Regions from separate parts of the Streptomyces sp. NBC_00158 genome, predicted to be linked through region 2. Evidence: predicted binding sites of a transcription regulator. Region 2 holds the regulator's gene; the other holds the start of a gene.
What was found. The regulator HspR, encoded in region 2, represses chaperone genes until heat shock. The targets are predictions, from matches to a motif close to TTGAGNNNNNNNNNCTCAA.

Region 1: a site for HspR is predicted at 1,909-1,927, ahead of lon (endopeptidase La). Genes of this name have one in related genera too.

Annotation. Positions count from the first base shown of each region.
Region 1 is NZ_CP108161.1:2,232,479-2,236,864, reverse strand. It holds gene OG553_RS09890 (sulfurtransferase) at 1-570, shown strand, start outside; gene OG553_RS09885 (DUF4097 family beta strand repeat-containing protein) at 651-1,418, shown strand; gene OG553_RS09880 (RidA family protein) at 1,423-1,824, opposite strand; gene lon (endopeptidase La) at 1,950-4,346, shown strand.
Region 2 is NZ_CP108161.1:3,875,209-3,879,594, reverse strand. It holds gene OG553_RS17915 (hypothetical protein) at 71-385, opposite strand; gene OG553_RS17910 (hypothetical protein) at 385-582, opposite strand; gene OG553_RS17905 (helix-turn-helix transcriptional regulator) at 698-1,729, shown strand; gene OG553_RS17900 (heat shock protein transcriptional repressor HspR) at 1,856-2,323, opposite strand; gene dnaJ (molecular chaperone DnaJ) at 2,325-3,500, opposite strand; gene grpE (nucleotide exchange factor GrpE) at 3,540-4,205, opposite strand; gene dnaK (molecular chaperone DnaK) at 4,205-4,386, opposite strand, start outside.

The DNA of each region.
Region 1 (4,386 bases), 1.6 Mb from region 2:
GCCGGGATCTACTCCAGTGCCCGCGCCTGGTGGATGCTGCGCGCCATGGGCTTCGACCGGGTGGCCGTGCTGGACGGGGGGCTGCCCGCGTGGGTGGCGGCCGGGCTGGACGTCGAGGCGCGGGCGGCGGCGTACGAGGGGCCGCGCGGGGACTTCACCGCCCGGCCGCGCCCGGGGCTGCTCGTGGACGCCGGCGCCGTCGCCGCCGCGCTCGGCGATCCGGCCGCCGCCGTGTTCGACGCCCGGACCCGCGGGCGCTTCGCCGGGACCGCCCCCGAGCCCCGGCCGGGGCTGCGCGGCGGGCACATGCCGGGCGCGCTGAACCTGCCGTTCGGGGAACTCCAGGGGCCGGACGGCCTGATGCGTCCGGCCGGGGAACTGCGCGAGGCCTTCGGGGTGTTGGCGGGGGAGCGGGAGCGGTTCTACTTCAGCTGCGGTTCGGGCGTCACGGCCTGCGTGCTCGCGCTGGGGGCGACCCTGGCGGGGTACGGGGAGACCGCCGTGTACGACGGGTCGTGGAGCGAGTGGGGCCTGCCGTCGGAGCTGCGGCCGGTGGTGACCGGGCCCTGACGGGGGTGGGGCTAGCCCCACCCCGGGTTCGGATACCTGCACCAGCGCGGGCCGGGCCCCCGCTCGGCAGACTCGTCGGCATGGCACTCCACACCTCCTCGCGCCCCGTCCGCACCGCTCTCGCGGCCACCGTCGCCGCCTCGGCCCTGCTGCTGTCGGGGTGTTCCTTCGTGGAGGAGGCCAGGCTGAAGACCGCCGAGGCCGACGCCGCCGTCGCCGAGGCCGTCACCGCGGTGGAGCTGACGGGTCTTCGGCGGGGGTCGGTGGTGGTGTCCCCGGGCAGTGGTCCCGGAGTCACCGTCCACCGGGTCGTGCACTACCGGGGCGACACCGCGCCCGTGCCGGGGCAGCGGGTCGCGGGCGGGGTGCTGAGCTTCACCCACGGCTGCCAGGGGGACCAGGACTCCTGCTGGGTGGACTACCGGCTGGAGGTGCCGGCGTCGGCGAAGCTCAAGGTCGGCAGCAGCAGCGGCGACATCACGGTGACGGGCGTGGCCTCCGCCGAGCTGGACTCCTCCTCCGGTGACGTCCGGGCGGAGCGGATCCCGGGCCCGCTGAAGGCCCGTACCTCCTCGGGGAACATCACGGCCACCGGCCTGTCCGGCCCGGAGGGCGAGTTCCGTTCGAGTTCCGGGGACGCCGTGGTCGGCTTCGAGAAGGCCCCGGCCTCGGTGTCCGTCACCACCAGTTCGGGCGACGTGACCCTGAAGGCGCCGCAGGCCCCGTACCGGGTGTCGGCCGACACCGCTTCGGGCGACCGGGACGTCACCCTCGGGGACGCCCCCGACGCCCCCTCCCGGATCACGGTCCGGACCACCTCCGGCGACATCCGCCTCTCGGCCGCCTAGCCCGTCAGGCCGTCACACCCGTCACCGCGTCGACCTCCACCTCCACCAGCCAGGCCGGGTCGATGAAGCGGGACACCTCCACGAAGGTCGTCACCGGGCGGATCGCGGCGAACCGTTCGCCGTGGGCCCGGGCGGCCTCCTCCCAGGTGGTGATGTCGGTGAGCATGATCCGGGTCCGCACGACGTCGGCGAGCGAGGCGCCCGCCTCCTCCAGGGCCCGCTGCGCGATGTCCAGGCAGCGCACCGTCTGGGCGTGGACGTCGCCCGGGCCGACGGTGGAGCCGTCGTCCCCGATCGGAGCCGTGCCGGCGACGGCCACGTAAGGGCCCGTGCGCACCGCGCGGGAGAAGCCGATCCGGGGTTCCAGCGGGGAGCGCGAGCTGACGGTCCGTCGTGTCTCTGTCATGGCGTCATGGTGCTACGGGGGGCCCGCCGGAGGTGTTCGCCCCCGGCGAACGGGCGTTGGGGAACATTGCCGGACGCAGAAGCATTGAGTCGGCATAGCTCAACTTCACTGCCGGAGGGAAGATCATGGCTTCGACGTCCGTATCGCTCACCCTGCCCGTACTGCCGCTCGACGACGAGGTCGTACTGCCCGGGATGGTCGTCCCCCTGGACCTGTCCGACGCCGAGGTGCGCGGAGCCGTCGAGGCGGCGCAGGCGGCGGTGGGCAGCGGGAAGCCCCGGGTGCTGCTCGTGCCGAGGGTCGACGGGAAGTACGCCGGGATCGGTGTGCTGGGGACCGTCGAGCAGGTCGGGCGGCTCTCCGACGGCGATCCCGGGGCGCTGATCCGCGGGCGCGGCCGCGTCCGGATCGGCGCCGGCACCACCGGGCCCGGGGCGGCGCTCTGGGTCGAGGGGGAGACCGTCGACGAGAAGGTGCCCGACCCGCTGCCCGGGTCCGTCGCCGAGCTCGTCAAGGAGTACAAGGCCCTCGCCACCAGCTGGCTGAAGAAGCGCGGTGCCTGGCAGGTCGTGGACCGGGTGCAGCAGATCGAGGGGGTGTCCGCCCTCGCCGACAACTCCGGGTACTCGCCGTTCCTGAGCGTGGCCCAGAAGGTCGAGCTGCTGGAGACCGTCGACCCGGTCGCCCGCCTCCGCCTCGCCGTCAAGGCGCTCTCCGACCACCTCGCCGAACAGGACGTCGCCGAGTCCATCGCCAAGGACGTCCAGGACGGCGTGGAGAAGCAGCAGCGCGAGTTCCTGCTCCGCCGCCAGCTGGAGGCCGTCCGCAAGGAGCTGCGCGAGCTGGGCGGGGAGAAGGAGGGCGAGGAGTCCGACGACTACCGCGCCCGCGTCGAGGCCGCCGACCTGCCCGAGAAGGTCCGCGGGGCCGCCCTCAAGGAGGTCGACAAGCTGGAGCGGTCCAGCGACCAGAGCCCCGAGGGCTCCTGGATCCGCACCTGGCTGGACACCGTCCTCGAACTGCCCTGGAACGAGCGCACCGAGGACGAGTACGACATCCAGGGCGCCCGCGCGGTGCTCGACGCCGAGCACGCCGGGCTGAACGACGTGAAGGACCGCATCACCGAGTACCTGGCCGTGCGCAAGCGGCGCGGCGAGCGCGGCATGGGCGTCGTCGGCGGACGGCGCGGAGGTGCCGTCCTCGCGCTGGTCGGGCCCCCCGGCGTCGGCAAGACCTCGCTCGGGGAGAGCGTGGCCCACGCCATGGGCCGGAAGTTCGTCCGGGTCGCCCTCGGCGGCGTGCGGGACGAGGCCGAGATCCGCGGGCACCGGCGGACGTACGTCGGCGCCCTGCCCGGACGCATCGTGCGGGCGATCAAGGAGGCCGGGTCGATGAACCCGGTCGTGCTCCTCGACGAGATCGACAAGGTCGGCTCCGACTTCCGGGGCGACCCGGCGGCCGCCCTGCTGGAGGTCCTGGACCCGGCGCAGAACCACACCTTCCGGGACCACTACCTGGAGGTGGAGCTGGACCTCAGCGACGTCGTCTTCCTCGCGACGGCCAACGTACTGGAGGCCATCCCCGAGGCCCTCGCCGACCGCATGGAGCTGGTCCGCCTCGACGGCTACACCGAGGACGAGAAGGTCGTCATCGCCCGCGACCACCTGCTGCCCCGCCAGCTGGAGCGCGCCGGGCTGACCGCCGAGGAGGTGGTCCTGGGCGAGGACGCGCTGCGCAAGCTCGCCGGGGAGTACACCCGCGAGGCCGGCGTGCGCACCCTGGAGAGGTCCATCGCCCGGCTGCTGCGCAAGGTGGCCTCCCAGCACGAACTGGGCGAGCGGGAGTTCCCCTTCACCGTCGGCGCGGGCGAGCTGCGCGGCCTGATCGGCCGCCCGCACCACGTCCCGGAGTCCGCCCAGGACCCGGCGGAGCGGCGCACGGCGGTCCCGGGCGTGGCCACCGGCCTCGCCGTGACCGGGGCCGGCGGCGACGTCCTGTTCGTCGAGGCCTCCCTCGCCGACCCGGAGACCGGCGCCGCCGGGCTCACCCTGACGGGCCAGCTGGGCGACGTCATGAAGGAGTCGGCGCAGATCGCCCTCAGCTTCCTGCGCTCGCACGGCGCGGAGCTGGAGCTGCCGGTCGCCGACCTGAAGGACCGGGGCGTGCACATCCACTTCCCGGCGGGCGCCGTCCCCAAGGACGGGCCGAGCGCGGGCATCACCATGACCACCGCGCTGGCGTCCCTGCTGTCCGGCCGCCAGGTGCGCACGGACGTGGCCATGACCGGCGAGGTCTCGCTGACCGGGCGGGTGCTCCCGATCGGCGGGGTCAAGCAGAAGCTGCTCGCCGCGCACCGGGCCGGGCTGACCACCGTGATCATCCCGAAGCGGAACGAGGCCGACCTGGACGACGTCCCGGGCGAGGTGCTGGAGGGACTGGAGGTGCACCCGGTGACGGACGTGCGGCAGGTGCTGGAGCTGGCCCTCGCCCCGGCGGTGGTGTCCTTCACCAAGGCCGCCTGATCCGGAAGCCGCACACGGTCGCCCGAGGGCCCGGACCCCC
Region 2 (4,386 bases):
GTCAGGTCCACGATGGCGCCGTTGTGTGGGGGTAGCACCTGGAGCGATTTGCAACGACGGGGGAATCGCCTCAGGCACTGCGGGGGGTGGCGGTGGTGATATCGGGCTCGAACAGCTGGTGGTCACGCTGGTCGAGGTTGACGAAGACCATGCCGTACCGCACTTCGCAGCGGACGGGCTGCGGTGCGCCCCGGGGGCGGCGCAGACAGCGGTAGGCGCGGACGTCCTCGTCCTCCTCGCGCACGACGACGATCGGCTGGCCGAAAAGAGTGACCATCAACGAATCGCCGGCGTAGGGGATCGCCGTGGCGAGGTCTATGAACTGCCATCCGGAGCGGTAGGCAGAGGCCATTTCGCGACGAAAGTCGCGGTCGTCGGGGGTCATCAGGAGGCCTTCGCAGGGGCCGCGTCCCAGCCGAGGTCCGCGGGGCTGGAGTCCCAGCCGAGATCGCTCTTGCCCATGGACTCGACGTGCGCGGCGGCACTCGCCTGAGCACTTCCCGCGTCGCCGCCGTTGCCGGCTACGACTGCTCCAATGACCGCGACGACGGAGAAAACAACGGCAAGCGCCGAGCGAAGCATTCTCTTATACATGGTCGGCTTCGTCCTCACTTGATGGAATCCTCTCCCCCGCACTGTCAGACGATGGCTCATTCAGGCACGTCAGTGCCACAGGGACGATGCATCATGTTCTTACATGTTCAGGACCCTGGGGGGTGGAGAATTGGTAAGAAGCGAGACAAACCCGACACATCCCCACCCCGTCACGGCGATGTGCGCCGAGGGCGCGCGACTGTACGCGGCGGCCCTGAGCACCGGTCGCGTCGCACGCGGCGAGGTCCAGAACGCCCCCTGCCTGCTCGAATTCGCACTCCTGCGACCCGACCCGGATGACGCCAACCAGCTGCGCGCGGTTCCCCCGTCCGTCGCCTTGGCGCAACGGCTCCATCCGCTCGAACGCGAGATCCAGGAACGCCGGCGCACCGCCGTAGATCTCACCGACACATTCGAGCCGTTCCTCACCATCAGCGCCCAGACCCCCTCCAACACCCACGCCATCACGGTCCTGGAGGGGATCGACCAGATCAACGCGGCACTCGACCTGGCCACCGCCGAGTGCCACACGGAGGCCCTGACCGTCCAGCCGGGCGGGGCCCGGTCCACGTTCGTCCTCAGCGAGGCCCTGGAGCGCGCCACGCCGCTGATCGACCGCGGGGTGAGCATCCGGACGCTCTACCAGCACACGGTGCGGCACAGCCAGGGGACGCTCGCCTACGTGGACCGGATCTCCGCCGGAAAGGTCGAGATCCGCACGCTGGAGGAGCTGATAGAGCGTCTCATGATCTTCGACCGCACGGTGGCCTTCATACCCGCCAGCGACGACCGGAGCGTGGCCCTGGAGCTGCGGCACCCGGGGCTGGTGGACTACCTCATCAAGGTCTTCGAGCAACTCTGGCGCAGAGCGGTGCCGTTGGGCGACGAGGTCACGTACACGCACAACCCGGATGGTATCTCCGGAGTGCAGCGTTCCATCGCACAGCTGCTGATCGAGGGCCACGTGGACGAGGCGATCGCCCGCCGGCTGGGAATGAACGTACGCACCTGCCGCGCGCACATCGCGAAGCTGGCCGCCGCCCTCGGCAGCGGCAGCAGGGCCCAACTGGGCTACCTCATCGCCCAGTCCGGGATCCTGCACGGCTCGAACCCGGCGCAGCTCCCCGAGGGCTGACAGAGGCCCCCAGGCGGCCGCGAGGGGCCCCGGGCGCCCGGGACGTACGGAAAAGGCCCCGCCGGGCCCCTCCCGTGCGGGAGGGGCCCGGCGGGGCCTTCACGGCGTGGTCCGGGGGCGGGCCGGTCAGTCGCCCGGACGCTTGGTGGGGCGCCAGACGACCAGCGCGCTGCCCGGCACCGGCGGCTGGTACGGGACCAGGTCGCGGCGGTACGAGGCGTGCACCTGGGCCTCGCGGGCCTGGAGGGCGGCGGCCGCCCCGTCCACGGCGGCGGACAGCTCGGCCACGCGCTGCTGGAGCGCGGCCACCTGGTTCTCCAGTTCGATGATCCGCTTGATCCCGGCCAGGTTGATGCCCTCGTCCTGGGACAGCTGCTGCACCGTGCGGAGCAGTTCGATGTCCCTGGCCGAATACCGCCGGCCGCGGCCGGCCGTACGGTCCGGGGAGACCAGGCCGAGGCGGTCGTACTGGCGCAGGGTCTGCGGATGCAGGCCCGAGAGCTGGGCGGCCACCGAGATCACGTAGACCGGGGTCTCGTCGGTGAGCTGATAGGCCCCCTCGCCGAAGCGGGGCTGTCGTCGGCGGCCGTCCATGTCATGCTCCCTTCGCGGACTCGAACAGGAGGGCACGCGGGTCCTCGGACCCGGTCGCGTCCCGGTACATCTCCAGGGCCTCGCGGGCCTTGTCGGACAACTCCGCCGGAACCGCGACCTCCACCGTGACGAGCAGGTCGCCGCGGGTGCCGTCCTTGCGGACCGCGCCCTTGCCGCGGGCCCGCATGGTGCGGCCGCCGGGGGTGCCCGGGGGGAGCTTCAGGGTGACCGGGGGGCCGCCCAGGGTCGGCACCTTGATGTCGGCGCCCAGGACGGCCTCGGCGAAGGTCACCGGGACCGTCACCGTGAGGTTGTCGCCCTTGCGGCCGAACACCGGGTGGGTGCCGACGTGCACCACCACGTACAGGTCGCCCGCCGGGCCGCCGCGCTCGCCCGGTGCCCCCTTGCCGCGCAGCCGGATCCGCTGGCCGTCGGAGACGCCCGCCGGGATCCGGACCTGCATGGTGCGGGAGGACTTGGCGCGCCCGCTGCCCTTGCAGACCTCGCAGGGGTTCTCCGCGATCAGGCCGCGGCCCTTGCAGTCGGCGCAGGGGTCGGTCAGCGAGAAGCCGCCGCCGCTGCCCCGGGAGACCTGGCCGGTGCCGACGCAGGTCGGGCACACGCGGGGCGTGCCGTTCTTGTCGCCGGTGCCCGAACAGGCCTTGCAGGGGGCCTGCGAGGACATCCGCAGCGGCACGGTCGCGCCGTCCACGGCCTCCGTGAAGGAGAGCGTGACCTCCGACTCGACGTCCTGGCCGCGGCGCGGCTGGGTGCGGGTGCCCGCACCGGGGCCGGCGCCGCGGTTGAACAGCCCGCCGAAGACGTCGCCCAGGCCTCCGCCGAAGCCGCCCTGGCCGCCCTGCTGCGTACCTCCGAACAGGTCGCCCAGGTCGAAGTTGAACGAGCCGCCGCCGCCCGGACCGGCGCGGAAGCCGCCGTTCCCGAACAGCGCGCGGGCCTCGTCGTACTCCTTGCGCTTCTTGGCGTCGCCGAGGACGTCGTTCGCCTCGGAGATCTCCTTGAAGCGCTCCTCGGCCGAGGCGTCGCCCTTGTTGGCGTCCGGGTGGAACTCGCGGGCGAGCTTCCGGTACGCCTTCTTGATCTCGGCCTCGGTGGCGTCCTTCGGGACACCGAGGACCTTGTAGTAGTCCTTCTCGACGAAGTCCTTCGTGCTCATCCCCGGTGTCCCTCCTCTCGGATCCCTACATGGTGTGCGTCAGCCCTTGTCGGGGGCATCCGTGTCCTTGTCGGACGGCGTGTCGCCGTCACCGGACTCGGACTTCGCGGCGGGAGCCGCCCCCGGCTGGGGCTCGGCCACCGCGACCCGCGCGGGGCGGATCGTGCGCTCGCCGATCCGGTACCCCGGCTGCAGGATCGCCACGCAGGTCGTCTCGGTGACGTCCGGCGCGTACGAGTGCATCAAGGCCTCGTGGATCGTCGGGTCGAAGGGCTCGCCCTCCTTGCCGAACTGCTGCAGCCCCATCTTGGCGGCGGCGGTCTCCAGCGACTCGGCCACCGACTTGAAGCCGCCGACCAGCTCGCCGTGCTCCCGGGCCCGGCCGATGTCGTCCAGGGTCGGGAGGAGCTCCGTCAGCAGGCTCGCGACCGCGATCTCCTTGACGGCGACCCGGTCCCGCTCCACGCGGCGACGGTAGTTCTGGTACTCGGCCTGGAGCCGCTGGAGGTCCGCGGTGCGCTCGCCGAGCGCGGTGCGGGCCTGGTCCAGCTGCGCCAGCAGCGCCACGTCCTGAGCCTTGTCCCCGGCCGGGGCCGCCTCGTCCTCCTTCTTGGAGGAGTCGGCGGCCTTCGGCTCCGCGTCGTCAGCGCCGGCGCCGGTGGGGACTTCGGGCTTCTCGTCGAAGCCCGGGGTCTCCTCCGACATCAGGCAGCGCCGCCCTTCGGCTTCTCGTCGTCGACGATCTCGGCGTCGACGACGTCGTCGTCGGCCTTGGCCTGGCCCGCGTCACCCGCGCCGCCGGCGGCCTGGGCGGCCTGGGCGTCGGCGTAGATGGCCTGGCCGAGCTTCTGGCTGACCGCGGCGAGCTTCTCCGTCGCGGTGCGGA